Regions from separate parts of the Aeromonas sp. ASNIH7 genome, predicted to be linked through region 3. Evidence: predicted binding sites of a transcription regulator. Region 3 holds the regulator's gene; each other region holds the start of a gene.

What was found. The regulator LexA, encoded in region 3, represses DNA repair genes until DNA is damaged. The targets are predictions, from matches to a motif close to ANCTGTNTNNNNANACAGNT.
Region 1: a site for LexA is predicted at 4,645-4,664, ahead of C2U47_RS22030 (DUF4250 domain-containing protein). Genes of this name have one in related genera too.
Region 2: a site for LexA is predicted at 3,446-3,465, ahead of dinB (DNA polymerase IV). Genes of this name have one in related genera too.

What each region holds. Positions count from the first base shown of each region.
Region 1 is NZ_CP026226.1:4,705,619-4,712,712, reverse strand. Features, by position in the region: gene C2U47_RS22050 (CoA pyrophosphatase) at 120-686, opposite strand; gene pabB (aminodeoxychorismate synthase component I) at 730-2,100, opposite strand; gene C2U47_RS22040 (fumarate hydratase) at 2,311-3,834, shown strand; gene C2U47_RS22035 (cell division inhibitor) at 4,141-4,620, opposite strand; gene C2U47_RS22030 (DUF4250 domain-containing protein) at 4,855-5,052, shown strand; gene C2U47_RS22025 (glycogen/starch/alpha-glucan phosphorylase) at 5,443-7,094, shown strand, end outside.
Region 2 is NZ_CP026226.1:878,148-885,241, reverse strand. Features, by position in the region: gene nqrE (NADH:ubiquinone reductase (Na(+)-transporting) subunit E) at 1-527, shown strand, start outside; gene nqrF (NADH:ubiquinone reductase (Na(+)-transporting) subunit F) at 545-1,768, shown strand; gene C2U47_RS03940 (FAD:protein FMN transferase) at 1,772-2,809, shown strand; gene nqrM ((Na+)-NQR maturation NqrM) at 2,821-3,045, shown strand; gene C2U47_RS03930 (hypothetical protein) at 3,127-3,339, opposite strand; gene dinB (DNA polymerase IV) at 3,558-4,610, shown strand; gene C2U47_RS03920 (methyl-accepting chemotaxis protein) at 4,678-6,813, shown strand.
Region 3 is NZ_CP026226.1:1,912,735-1,919,828, reverse strand. Features, by position in the region: gene C2U47_RS09085 (IS4-like element ISAeme15 family transposase) at 1-313, opposite strand, end outside; gene plsB (glycerol-3-phosphate 1-O-acyltransferase PlsB) at 431-2,854, opposite strand; gene lexA (transcriptional repressor LexA) at 3,059-3,685, shown strand; gene C2U47_RS09070 (hypothetical protein) at 4,117-4,326, shown strand; gene C2U47_RS09065 (SCO family protein) at 4,517-5,143, shown strand; gene dinF (MATE family efflux transporter DinF) at 5,158-6,528, shown strand; gene trmL (tRNA (uridine(34)/cytosine(34)/5-carboxymethylaminomethyluridine(34)-2'-O)-methyltransferase TrmL) at 6,560-7,024, opposite strand.

The DNA.
Region 1 (7,094 bases), 2.0 Mb from region 3:
ACCCGTACTTTCTTGTAGAAATGTGATCAAAAGAATAAAAAATCAAAATTTATTTATCAAATGCAGTGTTATTTGAATGTTAACTGGATAATTTTCCACCTCATCATGTTGTCGAAATGTTATGTCGAGATGTGTTGGGCAAGCTGGCGGATCATGCTGGCAGTGGCCCCCCAGATGAAAGATTGCTCCCAAGGGATCCAATAGATGGTGTGACGTCCGTCCGCCCTTGGCAGGCTCAGGGCTATGTGCTGCCCCGGATCCAGCACGTGGGCGAGGGGGACTTCGAAGGCCTGGGCCACCTCGTCCTGGCTCAGGGTCAGCCCGTAGCCTGGGTCGAGCATGGCGAGGACCGGCAGCACATCGTAGCGTGAGACGGTATTGAGAGGGGTGAGGCTGCCGATGATCCGGATCTGGGAGGGGGGAATGCCAAGCTCCTCCTCGGTTTCCCTGAGCGCGGTGTGAATGAGGTCCCGGTCTTCCGGGTCCTGGCGCCCGCCGGGAAAGCTGATCTGCCCCGGGTGGTGGCGCAGGGCGGCGCTGCGGCGCGTCAGCAGCAGGTGCAGGCCCTCGGGGCGCTCCACCAGGGGGATCAACACGGCGGCAGGTTTGAGCCCGGCCAGTGCCAGGCGATGGGCGGGGGCGGGGCGCTGCAGCAAAAAGCGGGTCAGCAGCTCGGCGCTCGTCATCTCCATGGGTCTCCTTGTGTCGGCCCCGCAGGGCCGGATGGGGTCAAAGGGCATCGAGCAGTGGCAGGATGCGGGCCACCTTGTCGTAGGTCTCCTGATATTCGGCGTCGGGATCGGAGTCGGCGATGATGCCGCCCCCCGCCCAGCAGTGCAGCTGACCGGCTTCGGCGATCAGGGTACGGATGCAGATGCTGGTATCCATCCTTCCGTGCTGACTCAGATAACCGATGCTGCCGCAGTAGGCATTGCGCCGCACCGGTTCCAGCTCCTCGATGATCTCCATCGCCCGGATCTTGGGAGCCCCTGTGATGGAGCCGCCGGGGAAGCAGGCCCGCAGCAGATCCACTTCTTGCCAGCGAGCATCCAGTTCTCCGTGAATGGTGGAAACCAGATGATGCACCGCCGGGAAGGATTCCACAGCAAAGAGGTGCGTGACCGTGACCGACCCCGGCCGGCTCACCCGGCCGATGTCGTTGCGCAGCAGATCGACGATCATCAGGTTCTCCGATCTGTCCTTGTCGGCGCTGGCGAGCGACTCGGCCACCCTGGCATCCTGGGCGGGATCAGGGTGGCGAGGCCGGGTGCCCTTGATGGGCTTGGTCTCGATATGGCGCTTGTCGAGCAGCAGGAAACGCTCCGGGGAGAGGCTCAGAATGGCGCTGTGCGGCAGGCGGACAAAGGCGGAGAACGGCGCCTTGTTGGCGGCGCTCAGGGCGAGATAGGCGGACCATTCATCCCCCTGATAAGGGGCGCTGAAGCGCTGAGTCAGGTTGATCTGGTAACAATCCCCCGCCGCCAGATAGGCCTGGATACGGGCAAACTTGTCTCCGTATTCGGCCCGCGTCATGTTGCTCTGCCAGGGGCCGGTCAGGCGAAGGGGGAGGGTGGTTCGTTCGCGCTGCGCCATCAGCCAGTCGAGCCTGCGGGCGAGGCCGGCTTCATCACCCCAGTGGGCCAGTTGCCAGTGTCCCGTCGCGACATTTCGCAGCAGCGCCCAGTCGTAGATCCCGACCGCCATGTCGGGCACCTGGATGTCCTGTTGCGCCACTGCGGGCAGACGCTCGAATCGTCGGCCCAGATCGTAGCCAAAGAGTCCCAGGGCTCCCCCGATAAACGGCAATCCCGAGTCATCCTCAACGCGCTCCCCAAGCAGGGCTTGCTGGGTCTTGGCGAGCAGGGCGAGGGGATCGCCGTCATGATGGTGCTGGTGGTTATCCCGGGTGAGGCAGGTGCTGGTACCCCGGGTTTCCAGGGTGGCAAGCGGATCGGCGCTGATGATGTCAAAACCGTTGTCAGCCCCCAGGGGGCCGGCGGATTCCAGCAGGATGGCCCAGGGTTGGTGTTGCAGGCAGGCAAACCAGGTGTGGTGCGAGGCCTGCGGGTCGAAATGGTGGATATGCAGTCTTGGTTTCATTTTTTGTTACATAGGCAACAGTTTGCGCCCGGCTCCCTAGCCGGTTCGGGTGGTCAAGCGTATCATGGCCGCCAGCATTTTTAAGAAAAACACCGTTATAAAAACACGCCGCAGTCTGCCGGCTCCAGGTGCATTTGCCACCTGCCGAAGGCCCGGCTCATATGGAAGCCCTTGCTCGCGCAAGCGATAACAAGGACCAGTGAGGATGATATGAGCATCATTAGAAAACAGGACTTTATCGATTCCATTGCTGACGCCCTGCAGTACATCTCCTTCTACCACCCCCTCGATTTCGTGCAGGCCGCCAAGGCCGCCTATGACCGCGAGATCAACCCGGCCGCCAAGGATGCCCTGGCCCAGATCCTGATCAACTCCCGCATGTCTGCCGAAGGTCATCGCCCGCTCTGTCAGGATACCGGTATCGTCACTTGCTTCGTCAAGATCGGTATGCAGGTACAGTGGGACAGCGACATGACGGTCCAGGAGATGGTGGATGAGGGCACCCGCCGCGCCTACACCAATCCGGACAACCCGCTGCGCGCCTCCGTGCTGGCGGATCCGGCCGGCAGCCGCAAGAACACCAAAGACAATGCCCCCGCTGTCGTGCATATCGACATGATCCCCGGCGACAAGGTGGAAGTGAGTATCGCGGCCAAGGGCGGCGGCTCCGAAAACAAATCTAAGATGGTGATGCTCAACCCCTCCGACGATATCGTGGAGTGGGTGCTCAAGACGGTGCCGACCATGGGGGCTGGCTGGTGCCCGCCCGGCATGCTCGGCATCGGCATCGGCGGCACCGCCGAGAAAGCGGCGGTGCTCGCCAAGGAAGCCCTGATGGAGCACATCGATATCCAGGAGCTGATTGCCCGTGGTCCCGAGACCACCGAAGAGAAGCTGAGGGTCGAGCTCTATGACAAGGTCAACAAGCTCGGGATCGGTGCCCAGGGGCTGGGCGGCCTGACCACGGTGCTGGATGTGAAGGTGAAATCCGCACCGACCCACGCCGCCTCCAAGCCCGTGGTGATGATCCCCAACTGCGCCGCCACTCGTCACGTGCATTTCGAACTCGATGGTTCCGGCCCGGCGGAGCTGACACCCCCCAGGCTGGAAGACTGGCCGGAGATCACCCGTGAGTCCGGTGGCAATGTGCGCCGGGTCAACGTGGATGGCATCACCAAGGCAGAGCTTGCCAGCTGGAAGAGCGGTGATACCGTGCTGCTCTCCGGCAAGATCCTGACCGGCCGCGACGCCGCCCACAAGCGCATCGCCGACATGCTGAAAAAAGGTGAAGGACTGCCGGAAGGGGTCGATTTCACCAACCGCTTCATCTATTACGTGGGCCCGGTCGATGCGGTGCGTGACGAGGTGGTCGGCCCGGCTGGCCCCACCACGTCCACCCGGATGGACAAATTCACCGACATGATGCTGGGAGAAACCGGCCTCATCGGCATGATCGGCAAGTCCGAGCGCGGCCCCAAGACGGTCGAGAGCATCAAGCAGCACCAGGCTGTCTACCTGATGGCGGTGGGCGGCGCCGCCTATCTGGTGGCGAAAGCCATCAAGAAGGCGCGCGTGGTGGCCTTTGCCGATCTGGGGATGGAGGCCATCTACGAGTTCGAGGTGGAAGACATGCCGGTCACCGTGGCGGTCGACTCCCAGGGCAACAACATCCACGAGACCGGCCCGGCCTACTGGTCCGCCAAGATTGCCGAGCTGGAGACCAAGCTGGCTTGATCAATCGGACTTCGATGCAAACGGAGAGCGATTAGCCCCCGTACAGCAGCATGTTGAAAGGCGACCCTCGGGTCGCCTTTTTTACGGGCCCCATTTGACGGTCTGGGCCTGAGCAAATTTACTGCTGCTGTGCTGCTGTGCTGCTGTGCTGCTGTGCTGCTGTGCTGCTGTGCTGCTGTGCTGCTGTGCTGCTGTGCTGCTGTGCTGCTGTGCTGCTTTGTCTTTGTCGTCATGGCATCCCGGGTCGGAAGCCTGGATAACCCGGTGGGCAATGCCGGCGCATTGGCTGTTACGCCGAAGGGGCGATCAGTGGTTCAGGTAGATATCCTGGCCGCCGTAGCTCAGTGCCCCACCCAGAGGGGTTGAGGGCTCGAAGAAGCGGGTCAGGACACCGGCACGTTGGCCCAGGGTGCTCAATGTGCTCCGGTCCAGAGCGACCTGTTCGGGCAGCCAGGTTAGCACGGCGGCACAGTGACCATTCATCAGGCTCTGCTCCAGCAGGCGCTGCCAATTCTTGATCTTGGGGGCGTGCACGACAAGCACCCTGGCAGGATTGATCCCTCTGGCCTGCAATTGCGCGGCGGCGGGCAGACCTGGCGGGGCGACGAGAAGGATCCAGCCACTGTCAGACTGACTCAGTTGCCCCAGGGCATCGAGCAGCGGCGCTTCCTGATGGAGAGGGCCGCGCCGCTGCTCTTGTCCCATCTTGCTCTGATGGCGAGTGGGCCAGGTGGTGATCAGACCGGCAGAGGAGGAAGGGGGGCAAAGACTCAGGGGCTGGCTCATATGTCGTTCCTGTATGAATAACCATGCTGTATGCGTATACAGTAGTTCTGTTCGCAAGGAGTGACAAGTCATTTGTGGCTAAAAGTGTGAGCCGATTAACAGGGGATGATTTTAACTCCATGATTAAAAAGAATATTTATATCTTCCTTATACAGGGTGTTTTTTAACCTGTAGACAAACTTCGGGTCGGCGCTCATGGTTATACAGTCCTGTATGGGGAGAGGAGGGAGCGAGATGGACGTCAGTACCTTGCAACGACTGGATGCGAACATTCTGCTCGGGATCATCAACGAGAAGCTGCGGCTGGAGTGTGATGGTCTGGAAGAGCTGCTGGCTTACTACGACATGACAGAAGATCAGCTGGCTACCCGTCTGCAACAGATCGGGTATCACTACGACCCTATGAGCAATCAGTTCAAGGCACATGGTTAATTGAAATCAAAGGATGCTCCGATTGGGGCATCCTTTTTATTACCTGACGAGGAGGTGTGAATTGAAAGCGCTTTCAATTTCTCCCTAGTTGGCGATTATTTTCACGTATTTTCAGTCACAGGCAATCATTGAAAACCTATTCATGAAACTATCTTTTTTGTTTTCATGTATCACCATGATTTAAAACGAAATTTATATTTTATTCAGACTGGCTTAAGGAAAGGGTTTTCATGGTGAAACTGTCATTTTTATGCGTTAAAGTGTGACTCACGTTAACTTTTAAACCCTTGGCTTTAGCTAGTATGCCCCCGCCGGAGCATATTCTGAGATAACAGCGCCGGTCCCCCCGATGGGATGACATTTTTTATTTGTAACGAAGGAAAATGGTTTATGGCTACCAAGAAGAAGACAGACCAGGATCTCCAACTGGATAAAGATCAGCTCAAGGCGAGTATCGTGCGTCACCTGCGTTCTACCTTGGGTACAAGCGAACAGAAAGCCTCTCCGGATGCCTGGTGGAAAGCGACCGCTGCCGCCGTCAATGAACAGGTGTACGAGCGCCTGACCCGTACTCAGCAGACTCACTTCAAGAAAGATACTCGTGCGATTCACTATCTCTCTGCTGAATTTTTGATGGGGCGTTTGACCTCTAACAACCTGCACAACCTCTCCCTCTACAAAGTCTGTGAAGAGGCGCTGGGTGAACTCGGTCTGGAACTGACCGATCTGTGTGAACAAGAGCCTGACATGGCCCTTGGCAACGGCGGCCTGGGTCGTCTGGCTGCCTGCTTCATCGATTCCCTGGCCACTCTGAACTACCCGGCGGTGGGCTATGGCATCCACTACGAGCACGGCCTGTTCCGTCAGGAAATTCAGGATGGCCGTCAGATCGAGCGTCCGGACTCCTGGCGCGAATATGGCAACCCCTGGGAGATCTGCCGCCCGGAATCGGTGCAGGAGATCCCGCTCTACGGCTACGTGGAGACCGTCTTTGGTGACAAGGGTGGCCTGAAGAAGGTGTGGCACGCCGGTCGCAAGATCAAAGGGGTGCCCTGGGACATTCCGGTGGTCGGCTTCGGTGGTCACACCGTCAACATCCTGCGTCTGTGGGAATCCCGCGCCTCCGAGTTCTTCGACTGGGACGTGTTCAACGCCGGTGGTTATATCGACTCCCAGGCCGAGAAGGCCCAGGCCGAGACCATCTCCAAGGTGCTCTACCCGAACGATGAGACCGACGCCGGCAAGGAGCTGCGCCTGATCCAGCAGTACTTCTTCTGCGCCTGCTCCATCAAGGACATCATGCGTCGCTACAAGCGGGTGCATGGCAGTGACTTCAGCAACTTTGCCGCGCAAATCGCCATCCAGCTCAACGATACCCACCCCACCGTGGCCATCCCCGAGCTGATGCGCGTGCTGGTGGACGAAGAGGGGCTGAACTGGGATACCGCCTGGGGCATCTGCTATCAGGTCTTCTCCTACACCAACCACACCCTGCTGCCGGAAGCGCTGGAGAAGTGGTCCGTCAGCCTATTCGAGAAGGTACTGCCGCGCCATCTCGAGATCATTTACGAAATCAACGCCCGTTTCCTGAACGAGCTGGTGGAGCCCAAGTGGCCGGGCAACGATGCCATCAAGGCCAAGCTCTCCATCATCGAAGAGGGTGACGTGCGCAAGGTGCGCATGGGCAACCTGTGCGTCATCGGTTCCTCCAAGGTGAACGGCGTGGCCGAGATCCACTCCAAGCTGGTGAAGGAAGATCTCTTCCCCGAGTATGCCGAGCTGTGGCCCGAGAAGATGTGCAACGTCACCAACGGCGTGACTCCCCGTCGCTGGCTGCTGGCCTGCAACCCGGAACTGGCCGAACTCTACAACGAGGTGGTGGGCAAGGAGTGGCCGCTGCAACTGGACAAGCTGCGTAGCGTGGTGAAGTTTGCCGACGACAAGGCGTTCCAGCAGCAGTTCATGACCATCAAGCGCCACAACAAGGAAAAGCTGGTCAAGGTCATCAAGGCGGAAACCGGTATCGACGTGAGCGCGGAGGC
Region 2 (7,094 bases), 1.0 Mb from region 3:
GGATGTGTACCTTCCTGGCGGTGTCCAAGAAGGTCAAGACCGCCATGGGCCTGGGGATTGCCGTTATCGTGGTTCAGACCGTTGCCGTCCCGGCCAACAACCTGATCTACAACTACGTGCTCAAAGACGGTGCCCTGGTATCCGGTCTGGATCTGAGTTTCCTGAGCTTCATCACCTTCATCGGGGTGATCGCGGCCCTGGTGCAGATCCTGGAGATGGCGCTGGACAAGTACTTCCCGGCCCTCTACAACGCCCTCGGTATCTTCCTGCCGCTCATCACCGTGAACTGCGCCATCTTCGGCGGCGTCTCCTTCATGGTGCAGCGTGACTACAACTTCGTTGAGTCCGTGGTCTATGGCGTGGGTTCGGGTGCAGGCTGGATGCTGGCTATCGTCGCGATGGCAGGGATCCGCGAGAAGATGAAATATTCCGATGTTCCCGAAGGCCTGCGTGGCCTTGGCATCACCTTCATCACCGCGGGTCTGATGGCGCTGGGCTTCATGTCCTTCTCTGGTATTTCCCTGTAATCGGAAAGGAAATATAGATGGAAATTATTCTGGGTGTGGTCATGTTCACCGTGATCCTGCTGGCCTTGGTGGCAGTCATTCTGTTCGCCAAGTCCAAGCTGGTGACCGCCGGTGACGTGACAATCAGCATCAACGGCGACCCGGCCAAGGCTGTGACCAGCCCGGCGGGTGGCAAGCTGCTTGGCGTGCTCGCCGGCAGCGGTATCTTCGTCTCCTCCGCCTGTGGCGGCGGCGGCTCCTGTGGTCAGTGCAAGGTGCGTGTGAAATCCGGCGGCGGCGACATCCTGCCGACCGAGCTGGATCACATCAGCAAGGGCGAAGCCCGTCATGGGGAGCGTCTGGCCTGCCAGGTCACCGTGCGTTCCGACATGGACATCGAGCTGCCGGAAGAGATCTTCGGCGTGAAGAAGTGGGACTGTACCGTCATCTCCAATGACAACAAGGCCACCTTCATCAAGGAGCTCAAGCTGCAGATCCCGGATGGCGAGAGCGTGCCGTTCCGCGCCGGTGGTTATATCCAGATCGAAGCGCCTGCCCACCACGTGCAGTACAAGAACTTCGATATTCCCGAGGAGTATCGTGGCGACTGGGATCGCTTCAAGATCTTCGAGCTGGAGTCCAAGGTCAACGAGCCGATCATCCGTGCCTACTCCATGGCGAACTATCCGGAAGAGTTCGGCATCATCATGCTGAACGTGCGGATCGCGACTCCGCCGCCCAGCAACTGGACTGCCCCTCCCGGCCAGATGTCTTCCTACATCTTCAGCCTGAAGGCCGGTGACAAGGTGACCATCTCCGGTCCGTTCGGCGAGTTCTTCGCCAAGGACACCGACGCCGAAATGGTGTTCGTTGGTGGTGGTGCGGGTATGGCGCCGATGCGCTCCCACATCTTCGACCAGCTGCGCCGTCTGAAGACCAAGCGCAAGATGAGCTTCTGGTACGGTGCCCGTTCCAAGCGCGAGATGTTCTATGTCGAAGACTTCGACATGCTGCAGGCCGAGAACGACAACTTCCAGTGGCACGTCGCCCTGTCCGATCCGCAACCGGAAGACAACTGGGATGGCTACACCGGCTTCATCCACAACGTGTTGTTCGAGAACTACCTCAAGAACCACGAGGCGCCTGAGGATTGCGAGTTCTACATGTGCGGGCCTCCCGTGATGAACGCCGCCGTCATCAACATGCTGAAAAACCTCGGTGTTGAAGACGAGAACATCCTGCTGGATGACTTCGGTGGTTAATCCATGCACAGCGTTGTAAAGACCTGGCTAGCCTTCGGGCTAGCCTTTTTCTTGACTGGGTGCGGTCAGGAAACGGTCCAATCGAAGCCGGAGATCCACATCACCGGCAGCACCATGGGTACCTACTACTCCATCAAGGTGGCAGATAGCGCTGTTCAGGATGCCGCCAGGCTGCAAGCCGAGGTCGACGTCTTGCTGGAGCGGGTCAACGATCAGATGTCGACCTATCGCCCGGATTCCGAGCTGTCACGCTTCAACCAGCACAAGAGCAATACCCCTGTGGTGGTTTCCCGCGATACCGCGCGGGTGGTGACCGAGGCCATTCACATTGGCCGCGAGAGCCGCGGGGCGCTGGACGTCACCGTCGGTCCTCTGGTCAATCTGTGGGGCTTTGGGCCGGATGCCAGACCGACCAAGGTGCCGTCCGACGAGCTGATCGCCCAGACCCGGCAGAAGACGGGCCTTGGCAATCTGCATGTGATAACCTCTGCCGATGCCGATACCCTGCAAAAGGACATCCCGGACCTCTACGTGGATCTCTCCGCCATTGCCAAGGGGTTTGGCGTAGACAAGGTGGCCGAGTACCTGGAGTCCCAGGGGGCGCGCAACTATCTGGTGGAGATAGGCGGCGAGCTGCGCATCAACGGTGTCAACGGCAAGGGGCATCCCTGGCGTGTCGCCATCGAGAAGCCGACCGTCAATGCCGGTTCAGTACAGGAGGTGATCCTGCCCGGTGACAACGGGGTGGCCACCTCGGGCGAGTACCGCAACTATTACGAGCTGGACGGCAAGCGCTTCTCCCACACCATGGATCCGCTGACGGGCAAGCCCATCCAGCACCGCCTGGTGTCGGTGACCGTCATCCACCCCTCCTGCATGACTGCAGACGGGTTGGCGACCGTGTTTATGGTCATGGGGCCGGAGAAGAGCCTGGCCTATGCCAAGGAACGGGGGCTGGCCATCTTCACCATCACCAAGACGGATGACGGGTTCGAAGAGGCTTATTCGGATGCCTTCAAACCATATCTGGTCAAGAAGTAAGGGGTAACTACATGCAGATCTTTCTGATCACCTTCGGGGTGTTTCTGATGGTCGTGGTGGCCATGGCCATCGGCTACATTTTCCAGCGCAAGTCCATCTCCGGCTCCTGTGGCGGCCTGGGTTCCATCGGGATCGAGAAGGAGTGCGACTGCCCCGAGCCTTGCGACAACCGCAAGAAGAAGATGGCCAAGGAAGAGGCTCGTCGCAAGATGCTGGTGGACAACCGCATCATCTAACGACGGATATCGCTCTGAAGGCAGCCTTGCAACGAAACGAGCCGACCCCTGGGTCGGCTCGTTATTTTATGTGGCATGGGGTCAGTAGTCATATTGGCTGCATGCCTTTGCCTTGAACTCTTTCTTTCGCTTTGCCAGCTCTTCCCTGGTGCCCAGTTCATCTCCCTGCCTGATGGCGGTTTCCAGTATCTCGATGCGCTTGTACAGCCAGCTGCATTCGGCTGTCGGGTGATCCTTGGCCATGGTCGCTAGCGGCAACAGCAGCAGGCAGAGCCCCGCCCGGATGATGCTCATGCTTCTCCTCCTTGAGTCTCGTGTGGATGTGGCCTTGAGAGTCTATGCCGCCGCGCCCGCGCGCAGACTGGCAGAAATGACAGGCTTGGGGTAGCATGGAACGTTCAACTGGTTATCCATACAGTATTTTTGTCGTTCGACACGCCTCCTCGCCGGATGCCCAGGGTCTATCCCTATGATCTGTTCGGGAGGCTGTCGACACAGCAACAGACACGGCCATGCGCAAGATCATTCACATCGACATGGACTGCTTCTTCGCCGCAGTGGAGATGCGGGACAACCCGGCCCTCAGGGAGGTGCCGCTCGCCATCGGTGGCGCCGCCGACCGACGCGGGGTCATCTCCACCTGCAACTACGTGGCGCGCCGCTTCGGGGTGCGCTCCGCCATGCCGAGCGCCCTGGCCAGAAAGCTCTGTCCGCCATTGGTGCTGATCCCCGGGCGGATGGCCGTCTACAAAGAAACTTCGCGCCAGTTGCGCGCCATCTTCCTGCGCTACACCGAGCAGGTGGAGCCGCTCTCCCTCGATGAAGCCTATCTCGACGTGACCCTGAGTCCCCGCTGCGGTGGCAGCGCCACCCTGATGGCGGCGGAGATCCGTGCCGCCATCAGCGCCGAGCTTGGGTTGACTGCCTCGGCCGGTGTGGCGCCGAACAAGTTTCTGGCCAAGCTCGCCTCCGAGCAGCGCAAGCCTGACGGCCTGTTCGTCATCCGCCCCCAGGAGGTGGACGAGTTCGTGCGCCAGCTCCCCCTTGGCAAGTTGCCCGGCATCGGCCGCAAGACGGCAGAGCGGCTGGAGTCCCTCGGGCTGTATTCGTGCGAAGATGCCCGCCAGCTCGGCAACGAGGAGCTGATCGCCCGTTTCGGCAAGCTCGGGGAGATGCTGGCCGGCCGCATCTGGGGGCATGACGATCAGCCGGTGCAGGCCAGGCGGGTGCGCAAGAGCATCGGAGTAGAGACGACGCTCGCCAGCGACGTGCTGGACGAGGACACCTGCTGGCAGGTGCTCAGCCGGCTCATTCCCGAGCTGGAGCAGCGTTTTGCCAAGGCCTGCCCTGCGGAGATGCTGATGGGGCAGGGGATCAAGCTGAAGTTTGCCGATTTTCACCAGACCACCGTCTACCGCAAGGGGAGTTATCAGGCGGCCCGTTTCCACGATCTGCTGCACGAGGGACTGCAACGGGCTCAAGGAAAGCCCATTCGCCTGCTCGGTCTGGTCGTTGGTTTGCCCGGAGCGGGTGAAATCAATCAATTAAGCCTGGATCTCTGCTGATTTAGTTAAGTTTTTGTATCCAAAACCGATACAGTGTTCACATCTGTAGACGTTAGGAAATAGTGGCATGAGTTCTCTTTCTGTTCAGGGACGGATCACCCTGATCGCCGGTTGCTGTCTGCTGGCCAGTGCCGTCGCGCTGGTGGCTTCTTCTCTTTTCAACGCGGCCCGCATGCAGGAGCAGGTGCTCACCTCCACCACCCTGGAGGGGCAGCACGCGGCAGAAAACTGGATGCAGGCCATGGGGGCGACCCAGGCAGCCCGGGTGACCAGCTACCTCGATGAGGCTTACTTCAGGGCGACCCTGCTTGCCGAGGGCATCTTGTTCCAGCGCAAGAACGCGGCCGACAACTTCGTTCACTCCGAGGCGCTGCGCAATGCCGTCAACCAGCAGTTGCAGGATGCTGCGGAGTCGTCAGCGAACCTGCTCGGTGTCTATGCGGTATTCGAACCCAACCAGCTCGACGGGGAGGATGACAACTATCAGGGGTCGACGGCGCTTGGAGCCAACGACAAGGGGCGTTTTTCCAGCTATTGGGCCAGGGTCGACGGCAAGGTCAGCCTGGAGGTGATGGACGAGGCGATGCTGGCCAACGACAAGCCCTCCGGACACGGCGGCCTTGAGAACGACTGGTACAGTTGCAGCATCCGCAGCAAGGCGCTCTGTCTGCTCGAACCCTATGTGGACGAGGTGGGAACCCAGCAGGTGTTGATGACCTCGGTGACCGTGCCGCTGCTGGACCAGGGCTCCCTGCTTGGCATGGTGGGGGTCGACATCTCCCTGGGGACCCTGCAGAGCCTGGTGGAAGAGATGGGCCGGACCCTCTACAAGGGGCAGGGCAAGGTGCTTCTGCTCAGCAGTGAAGGGCGGGTGGCCGGCGTGGAAGGGTTCCCGGTCGCCCTTGGCAACCGCCTGGCGCAATCGCCGTTGGCGCAGGATCTCGACGGCTGGCTCGCCAAGGGGGACGTGGCCACCCGTTGGAGCCCGGACGGCGCCCTGTTGCAGACCTTCGTGCCGGTCAGCATGCGCCGTACGGATCGCAAGTGGGGCATCTATATCGAGCTGCCCCGTGCCGTGGTGCTCGCCTCGGCCCTGCAACTGCAAGGGGAGCTTGAGGATCAGGCCCAGCGCAGCGTGGCCACCCAGCTCACCATAGGTGGCGGGATTTCGGCGCTCGCCCTGCTCTGCATCTGGCTGATGGCCCAGCGCATCGTGGCGCCCATCCGCGCCGTGGTGGCACGCCTCAAGGACATCGCCAGCGGGGAGGGGGATCTCACCCAGCGCATCGATCTGCGCAGGGATGACGAGATAGGCGAGCTGGCCAAGTGGTTCAACAAGTTTCTGGACAAGCTGCAATCCACCATCAGCCAGGTGATCGACACCGTTGCGGGCACTCGGGCCAGTGCGGCCCTGGCGGCGCAAGGGGCAGCCCGTACCAGCGCCGGCATGCAGTCCCAGTATCAGGAGGTGGATCTGGTGGCGACCGCGTTTGAAGAGTTGAGCGCTACCGCCCTGCAGGTCGCTGGCAATGCCAATGCGGCGGTGGCGGCGGCCGATGAGGCCGACACGGCGGCCCAGGAGGGCAAGTCCGTGGTGGCGCAGACCCAGGAGGCCATGTCCAGACTGATGACGGTGATAAGCGATGCCAAACCAGTGGTGGAGCACCTCTCCGCCAACAGCGACAACATCAACGACATCCTGGTGGTGATCCAGGGGATCGCCGAGCAGACCAACCTGCTGGCCCTGAACGCGGCCATCGAGGCGGCCCGAGCCGGTGAGCAGGGGCGCGGTTTTGCGGTGGTCGCCGACGAGGTGCGCAACCTGGCGGGCCGAACCCAGAACGCCATCGTCGAGATCCAGAACCTCATCGGCCAGTTGCAGTCGGGGACGGAGGCGGTGGTGAAAGCGATCCTGACCGGCCATCACCAGGCGGATCTGACCCTCACCAAGGTGGAGCAGTCGGTCAGCGTGCTGGAGCAGATCATCCAGGCGGTCGGCACCATCCACCAGATGAATGAGCAGATCGCGAGGGCCGCGCAGGAGCAGAGCGGCGTGGCGGACGAGATCAATCGCAACGTCAGCAACATTCGCGATGTGAGCCATACCATTCGGGCGGAAGCGGCGACCTCCGCTGACAACGGGCGCGAGCTGTCGCAACTGGCGGACAAGCAGCAGCAACTGGTGGGCCAGTTCCGGGTGTAGGGGAGGATAAGAAAAAAGGCGCCATCCAACCGGAGGCGCCAAACACATTCAGATGACAGACTGGGTTAAATCGACCTGATTTAGCCCTTCTTCCCGCAGAGGAAGAAACACAACACCACAATCACTGTCGACTCACTCACAAAAACCACATGTAAACCAACATGGAAGAGAAGGTGTGAGCCATATGACAACGAATTGCGTGGCGAATTATGTTTATTCACTGGTCGACCCGCAACCGACAATTTATAATGCGCCCCATTAGAAAAATTCATCGTCGGCCG
Region 3 (7,094 bases):
GTTTGCCGAGTCGCTGACGGGCCTGAGACAGGGCACTGTCCGCGAGCAAGGCATCATTGGCCAACCCTTCTGCACAGATGTTGAGGCGCCGAGCGACCTCGGAGATGGGCTCATTGCGGAAAAAGGCCATCCCCACGACGAGCCACAAGACCATATCAGAAGGTAAGCGGCGTCGGCGGATAGTGGCCTTTTCAGACAAGGCGGCAGCGGCAGTAATCCATTCGTCGGGAATATGGTCGGCAAAAATGGCCAGCCGAGCCAGCATGTCGCCAGATGCCTCAACAACATCGTTCAGATCGTTTGCAATAGACATAAAAAATCCGGAACCAGTGATTGGTTCCGGATTGTCCTACAGCAGAAGGATCGGTCAATGGATCCTTAACTGATCAGCATTGCGCATGATGCGGCCTTTTTGTTGGGTGTCGACGCCTCAGAGCCGGTTGCCCGCCTGGATGGTGCGGCGGATCTTGTTGCTGAGCAGCGGCACTATGTTGTCGGCCAATGCCTGGAAGCGGCCGAGATCCGGTTTGCAGCCCGGATCCAGATAGCCTTCGCTGCGCAGGGTGTGGATCAGGGTGCTGAACAGCTTCTGGTCGAAGAACTCGGGGGCGTTGATGCCGTGCAGGGTGCCGAGGCGTTCCGCCATCATCAGACCGTCCGCTTCCAGCTGCTCCGCCTCGATGTGGGGCTGGGCCAGCATGCGGGTCAGCACGATGGCGTAGCGTTGCAGCGTCTCCTGGATGCTTTCGGCCAAGAGCAGCAGGCGCATCTGGTTGCCGGGGTTGACCCAGTAGCCGCCGTCGCGTGCCTCGACCAGTTGCTGGCGTAACAGCTCGGCCAGCAGGGCATCGATCAGTTCAGGCAGCTCGTCCTCTTCATAGCGCAGGAAGAGTTCGGTCTTGAGCAGGGGGTAGATGTCGACACAGCGGGCGACGATCTCGCTGCGGGAGATCCCCTCGCACCGCTCGATCAGGGCCGCCACCAGGGAGGGCATGGCGAACAGGTGCAGTATGTTGTTGCGGTAGTAGGTGAGCAGGATCGCCTGATAGCGGTCCAGGCTGATGATCTGGCCCAGCTTGTCCTCGCTCACCTCGAACTTGTTGAGCTCCATCGCCTGCTCCAGCAGGGTCCTGGCGTCCTCGTCCGGCATGGTGCTGTGCGGGCTGTAGGGCACCTGCTTGAGCAGGTCCAGATAGGTGTTGAGCTGGGCCTGGAGTTCGTCCCGGGTCAGGGCGTGGCGCTCGGCGGCCAGCAGGGCCAGGGCACTCAGGGTCAGGCCGTTGACGGCGGCGGCATCGTTGATGCGGGTCATCAGCAGCTCGGCCAGCTGGTTGACGGTGGGGGACATCCACTCGGGACGTTCCTCCCGGCCGATGCTCTCCTTCCAGGTGGGTACATGTTCGCCGAGGTAGCTGTTGAGGGTCAGCGGTTCGCCGAAATTGACGAAGCCACGGCCATAGTTGCGCAGCTTGCGCAGGATGCCGAGCACCTGCAGGAAGCTCTCCTTCTCCTTGCGGCTCCCCTTGAGTTCGTTGTGGTAGGTGTTCACCTCCATCACGTGCTCGTAGCCGAGGTAGACGGGGACCAGGGTCACCGGCCTGTCCAGCCCGCGCATCATGGCCTGCAGGGTCATGGCCAGCATGCCGGTCTTGGGGGGCAGCAGGCGACCGGTACGCGAACGCCCGCCCTCGGTGAAGAACTCCACCGAGTAGCCCTTGGCAAACAGCAGGTTGAGGTACTCCCGGAATACCGTGCTGTAGAGCGGATTGCCCTTGAAGGTGCGGCGGATAAAGAAGGCTCCGCCGTGGCGGAAGATGGGGCCTGCTGGCCAGAAGTTGAGGTTGATGCCCGCCGCGATGTGGGGCGGCACCATGCCCTGGTGGTAGATGACGTAGGAGAGCAGCAGGTAATCCATGTGGCTGCGATGGCAGGGGACGTAGACGATCTCGTGCCCTTCCTGGGCCAGCTGACGCACCTGCTCTGCTCCGTTGACCGAGAGGCCGCGATAGAGCTTGTTCCACAGCCAGCCGAGGAAACTCTCCCCGAGGCGGATCAACCGATAGGAGAAATTGGAGGCGATCTCGTCCATGTAGCCGTGGGCACGCTTTTGCGCCTTCTCCAGGCTGATCCCTTCCCGTCTGGCCTCCTCCTCGATGGCCTGCTGGATCACGCTCGAATCCAGCAGTTGCTTGAACAGCAGGTTGCGGTTCGGCAGCTTGGGCCCGGTGGCTGCCAGCTGCTGGCGGCTGAAGTGGGTACGGGCCACCCGCGCCAGCTTGTGGGCGATGGCCTCGTCGGTGCCGTGCTTGTCCGCCATGTAGCGCAGGGAGAGGGGCGGGGAGAAGCGCACCAGGTTCTCGCGCCCTTTCAGGATCACGATCAGCGCCTTCTTCAGGCGGTTTGGCGCCAGGCTGCTGATGATGTTCCAGCCGGAGGCCTCCTCGCCTTCCCGGCCCGGGGCGCGGCCCCAGAACAGGGTGACGGGTACTACCTGGATGTCCAGCGCCGGATCCTGCTTGTGCAGGTCCAGCAGCTGGTGGAACTCCTGCAGGAAGGGGAGTGGCTTGTTGCGCGTGCCGAACAGGGGAGGCGGACGATCCAGACAGACGTAGCGTGGCAGCAGTTGACCGTTCAGCTCCAGCGGCGTGAAGGGGCCGGGCAGGCCGAGATCCTCGCAGCACTGTTGCAGGGTCATCAGGTCGGTGATCGAGCTGGTCTTCAGGGCATAGACGATGGGTCTGGCCGGATCCAGCTTGAGCTCGGTGATGGGGTTTTCCGGCAGGCTCTTGTGATTGACCAAGCCGCTGACCGGCCATTGCAGGATGGCTCTGGAAATCTTCTGTCCAAGGGACATGTGCGTCTGCTCTCCAAAAAAATGCGGCGTGAGCATAGCAAATCACCGACTGCTTGTCGCCGAGAGGTACGATGAGTCGGCACTTCAGGGCGGGGGGAGGGACAAATGTGCGTCGGGTCGCGACAAATGCCAGTTGCGCCTTGCCTTGGCCCCAGCACTGTATATACTGCCAGTGTGCTGTATAAAAAGACAGGTGCCCATGCTATGAAACCCCTTACCCCTCGCCAGGCTGAAGTACTCGAGCTCATCAAGGCGAACATGAACGAGACCGGCATGCCGCCGACTCGCGCCGAGATTGCCCAGAAGCTTGGCTTCAAGTCGGCCAACGCGGCCGAAGAACATCTGAAGGCCCTGGCCAAAAAAGGGGTCATCGAGATCATGCCGGGCACGTCCCGTGGCATTCGTCTGCTGCTCGAAGAAGAGGACGTACAGCCTGAAGAAAACGGCCTGCCGCTGATCGGCAAGGTGGCGGCCGGTGAACCCATCCTGGCCCAGGAACACATCGAGAGCCACTACCAGGTGGATCCCGCGCTGTTCCACCCGCGGGCAGATTTCCTGCTGCGGGTGCAGGGCATGAGCATGAAGAACATCGGCATCATGGACGGGGACCTGCTGGCGGTACACAAGACCCAGGAGGTACGTAACGGCCAGGTCGTGGTAGCACGTCTGGACGAGGACGTCACCGTCAAGCGCTTCCAGCGCAAGGGCAGCCAGGTGTGGCTGCTGCCGGAAAATGAAGAACTCTCCCCCATTGAGGTGGATCTCGCCAGTCAGCACCTCACCATAGAGGGCCTGGCGGTCGGCGTGATCCGCAACGCCGACTGGATGTAAGTATCCGATGCGATGAAGAGGCCTCCTGCGGGAGGCCTCTTCATTTTCATCTGCCGATGGCATCTCCCTCCCCACCTTTTCGCTTCTCCTTCCTGTGCGCACAGTCTCGCCGCACGACATGCATTTCGGATATATCCTTTGATAAGGCCCCTGTCATGGTCGGTGATCAGGGAAGGGGGAGTCGCACCGGGCAGTACGCCATGGCAGGGATGCATGATCGCCGAGTCGGTGCGCAGAAGGGAGAGTCGCCTCAGACTGGGGACTCGTACAGTCAGTACGCTGCCGTGGTTGGTTCGTCGTTGGGGACAAAGAGACCCGTCAGCGTGACCTGTTGAGCAAGGAGGACAGGTATGGCTTCAAGCTCGCCGTGGGATCCGGTGCCGGCCGCAGCGCCCGCATCTTCCATCACCCGATTCATCAAGGGCAGTCGGATGACATGGTTCTATGCGCTCTGGGTCTATCACAAGGGAGATGGTTGGACCATCTGGCTTGGGTGCCCCAAAGACAAGATTGTCCGCCTGGTTCGTCTGTTTCGCCGTCATCACGACATCGGATTGCCGGATGAGCCCTGGACTGCCCCCGTCATCCCGCTGCGCGTCCCCCTGAGACGTGCCCAGCCGCAGCACAGGCTGCGGCCCTGATCCCTCTTCCTGTACAGACAAGAGCCCCGCCAGAGCGGGGCTCTTGTTTTGGCGCCGATGCGGCTGATCCATGGCACAGACGCTTTCCCGCCGGGATGCAAGACTAGCCAGCGGCGGGGGTGGGCGGGTTACAATGACCCCTACCGGTTTTGCCCCCTGGGCTTCTAACATAAGCAAGGCTTTGTTTTATATGGTTAAACCACGTTTTTACCTGCTGCTGTTGCTGTTCATCGGCGCCATTGCTGCGACTTATTACTGGAGTCAGCCCGCGGTGCCGGAACAGGCCGATTACTACCCGGCGGGGCGAGACATCAACCCGTTTACCCTCACGGATGCGGATGCACAGCCCTTTACCCCTGCCAACCTGACGGGACACTGGAGCTTTCTGTTCATCGGCTACACCTACTGCCCGGATGTCTGTCCGACCACGCTGGCGGATCTGCGCAGCGTCTATCCGGCGTTGAAGAAGATAGCCCCCACTAGCCAGGTGGTATTCATCTCGGCGGATCCCCAGCGGGATGACAGCGCCCGCCTGAAGAGCTATACCGCCTTCTTCGAGCCCGAGTTCAAGGCGGCGACCGCACCTCACAGTGCCCTCTTTCCTCTGGTCCGCAATCTGGGGCTGGTCTATTCCATCGTGGAAGGGGATCGCAAGGACTACCTGATCGACCACTCCGCCTCCATCGTGCTGATCAACCCCGAGGGGAAGCTGGTGGCCACCTTCCGACCCAAAGTGGCACCGGGTGAGGTGCCCCACGTGGACATGCAGGCCATGGTGGCCGACTTCGCGCGCATCGTGCGGCTGGCTGGCGAGTGATCCCGGCGCGCACCATGCTGATTCCCGCCTGGCTGAAGGATCCTCGCCGCCACAGAGCCGTCTTCGCCCTGGCCCTGCCCATGGTGTTCTCCAACGTCACCACACCCTTGCTGGGGTTGGTGGACACCTGGGTGATCGGTCATCTTGGCCAGGCCTGGTTTCTCGGCGGCGTGTCGGTCGGTGCTACCTTCATCAATCTGCTGTTCTGGCTGCTTGGCTTCCTGCGCATGTCCACCACAGGGCTGACTGCCCAGGCTCAGGGTGCAGCCCATGCCGAAGGGCAGCTCGACACCCTGGCGCGGGCCCTGGGCTTGGCGATCGGACTGGGCATGGCGCTGTTGCTCCTGTTGCTGCCGTTCCTGCCTGCCATCATCGCCCTCGGTGGCGGCTCTTCCGAGGTACAGACCTATGCCGGTCAGTATGTATCGGTGCGGATCTGGAGCGCCCCGGCGGCCTTGTGCAATCTGGTCATCATGGGGTGGTTGCTGGGCATGCAGGATGCACGCAGTCCCATGCTGCTGCTGATCCTGGGCAATCTCGTCAACATGGTGCTGGACGCCTGGTTCGTGCTGGGATTGGGCTGGCAGGTGAAAGGGGTGGCCGCAGCATCCCTGCTGGCGGATTACAGCACGCTCGGGGTGGGGTTCTGGCTGGTGAGCCGGCATCTGCGCCGACTTGATCCCGGGGTGTGGCACAACGCCTGGCAGCGCTGGCGCCAGTGGCCGGCCCTGCTGCGGCTGCTCGCCCTGAACCGGGATATTTTCATCCGCTCCCTGTGCCTGCAACTCTGCTTCGTGTTCATGACTCTCCAGGGGGCCAGGCTGGGGGATGTGGCGGTGGCCGCCAATGCGGTGCTGCTCAATTTCCTGATGCTGATTTCCTACGGGCTGGATGGATTTGCCTATGCGGTGGAAGCCATGGTAGGGCGCGCCATCGGGCGGCGCGATCGGCCGCTGCTGCGAGAGGCCATCGTCCTCAATCTGGGCTGGGCGCTGCTGATCGCCCTGGCATTCACCCTCTCGTTTGCCCTGGGGGGCCACTGGCTCATCCGCCACATTACCGACATACCGGCGGTGATCGCCGAGGCGCAACGTCAGCTCCCCTGGCTGGTGGCCATGCCGCTGCTGGCGGTCTGGTGCTTCCTGCTGGACGGGGTCTTTATCGGCGCCACCCGGGCCCGGGAGATGCGCAACAGCATGCTGGTGGCGGTGTTTGCCGGCTTCTTTCCCATCTGGTGGCTCTGCCAGGGATGGGGTGTGGCGGCCCTGTGGGCCGCCATGAGTGCCCTGATGGCAGGTCGTGGCTTGACGCTGGGCTGGCTCTGCTGGCGACTGGAGCGGGGTGGACGGCTGCTGGCGGGGCAGGGGACGGCGCAGTCAGTCTGAATCCTGGCCGCCTTGCCAATATCGTCAGCGGTCAGAGCGAGCCTGAATAGTCGAACTGTCGCCAGCTCTCGTAGACGAACACCGCGACGGCGTTGGCCAGATTCATGCTGCGGCTCTGGGGCAGCATGGGAATGCGCAGCCGCTGCTCGAATGGCAGGCTCTCGATGATCTCCATGGGCAGGCCTCGGCTCTCGGGCCCGAACAGCAGGGCGTCACCGGGGGCAAACCGGGCCGCCGAGTGGGCGGTGCGTCCCTTGGTGGTGCAGGCAAAGACCCGTTGGGGGGCGACGGCCGCCAGAAACGCCTCATAGTCAGGCCAGCGCTTGACGTCGGCAAACTCGTGATAGTCGAGCCCGGCCCGCTTGACCCGTTTGTCATCCCACTCGAACCCCAGGGGCTCTATCAGGTGCAACCGGTAGCCGGTATTGGCGCAGAGGCGAATGATGTTGCCGGTGTTGGGGGGGATTTCCGGTTGGTAGAGCACGATATCGAGCATGGAAGGATCCTGGACTGGTGCGAAACGGGCGCCAGCATACCCAGCACCCGTGCCGATGAAAAGGGGGAGG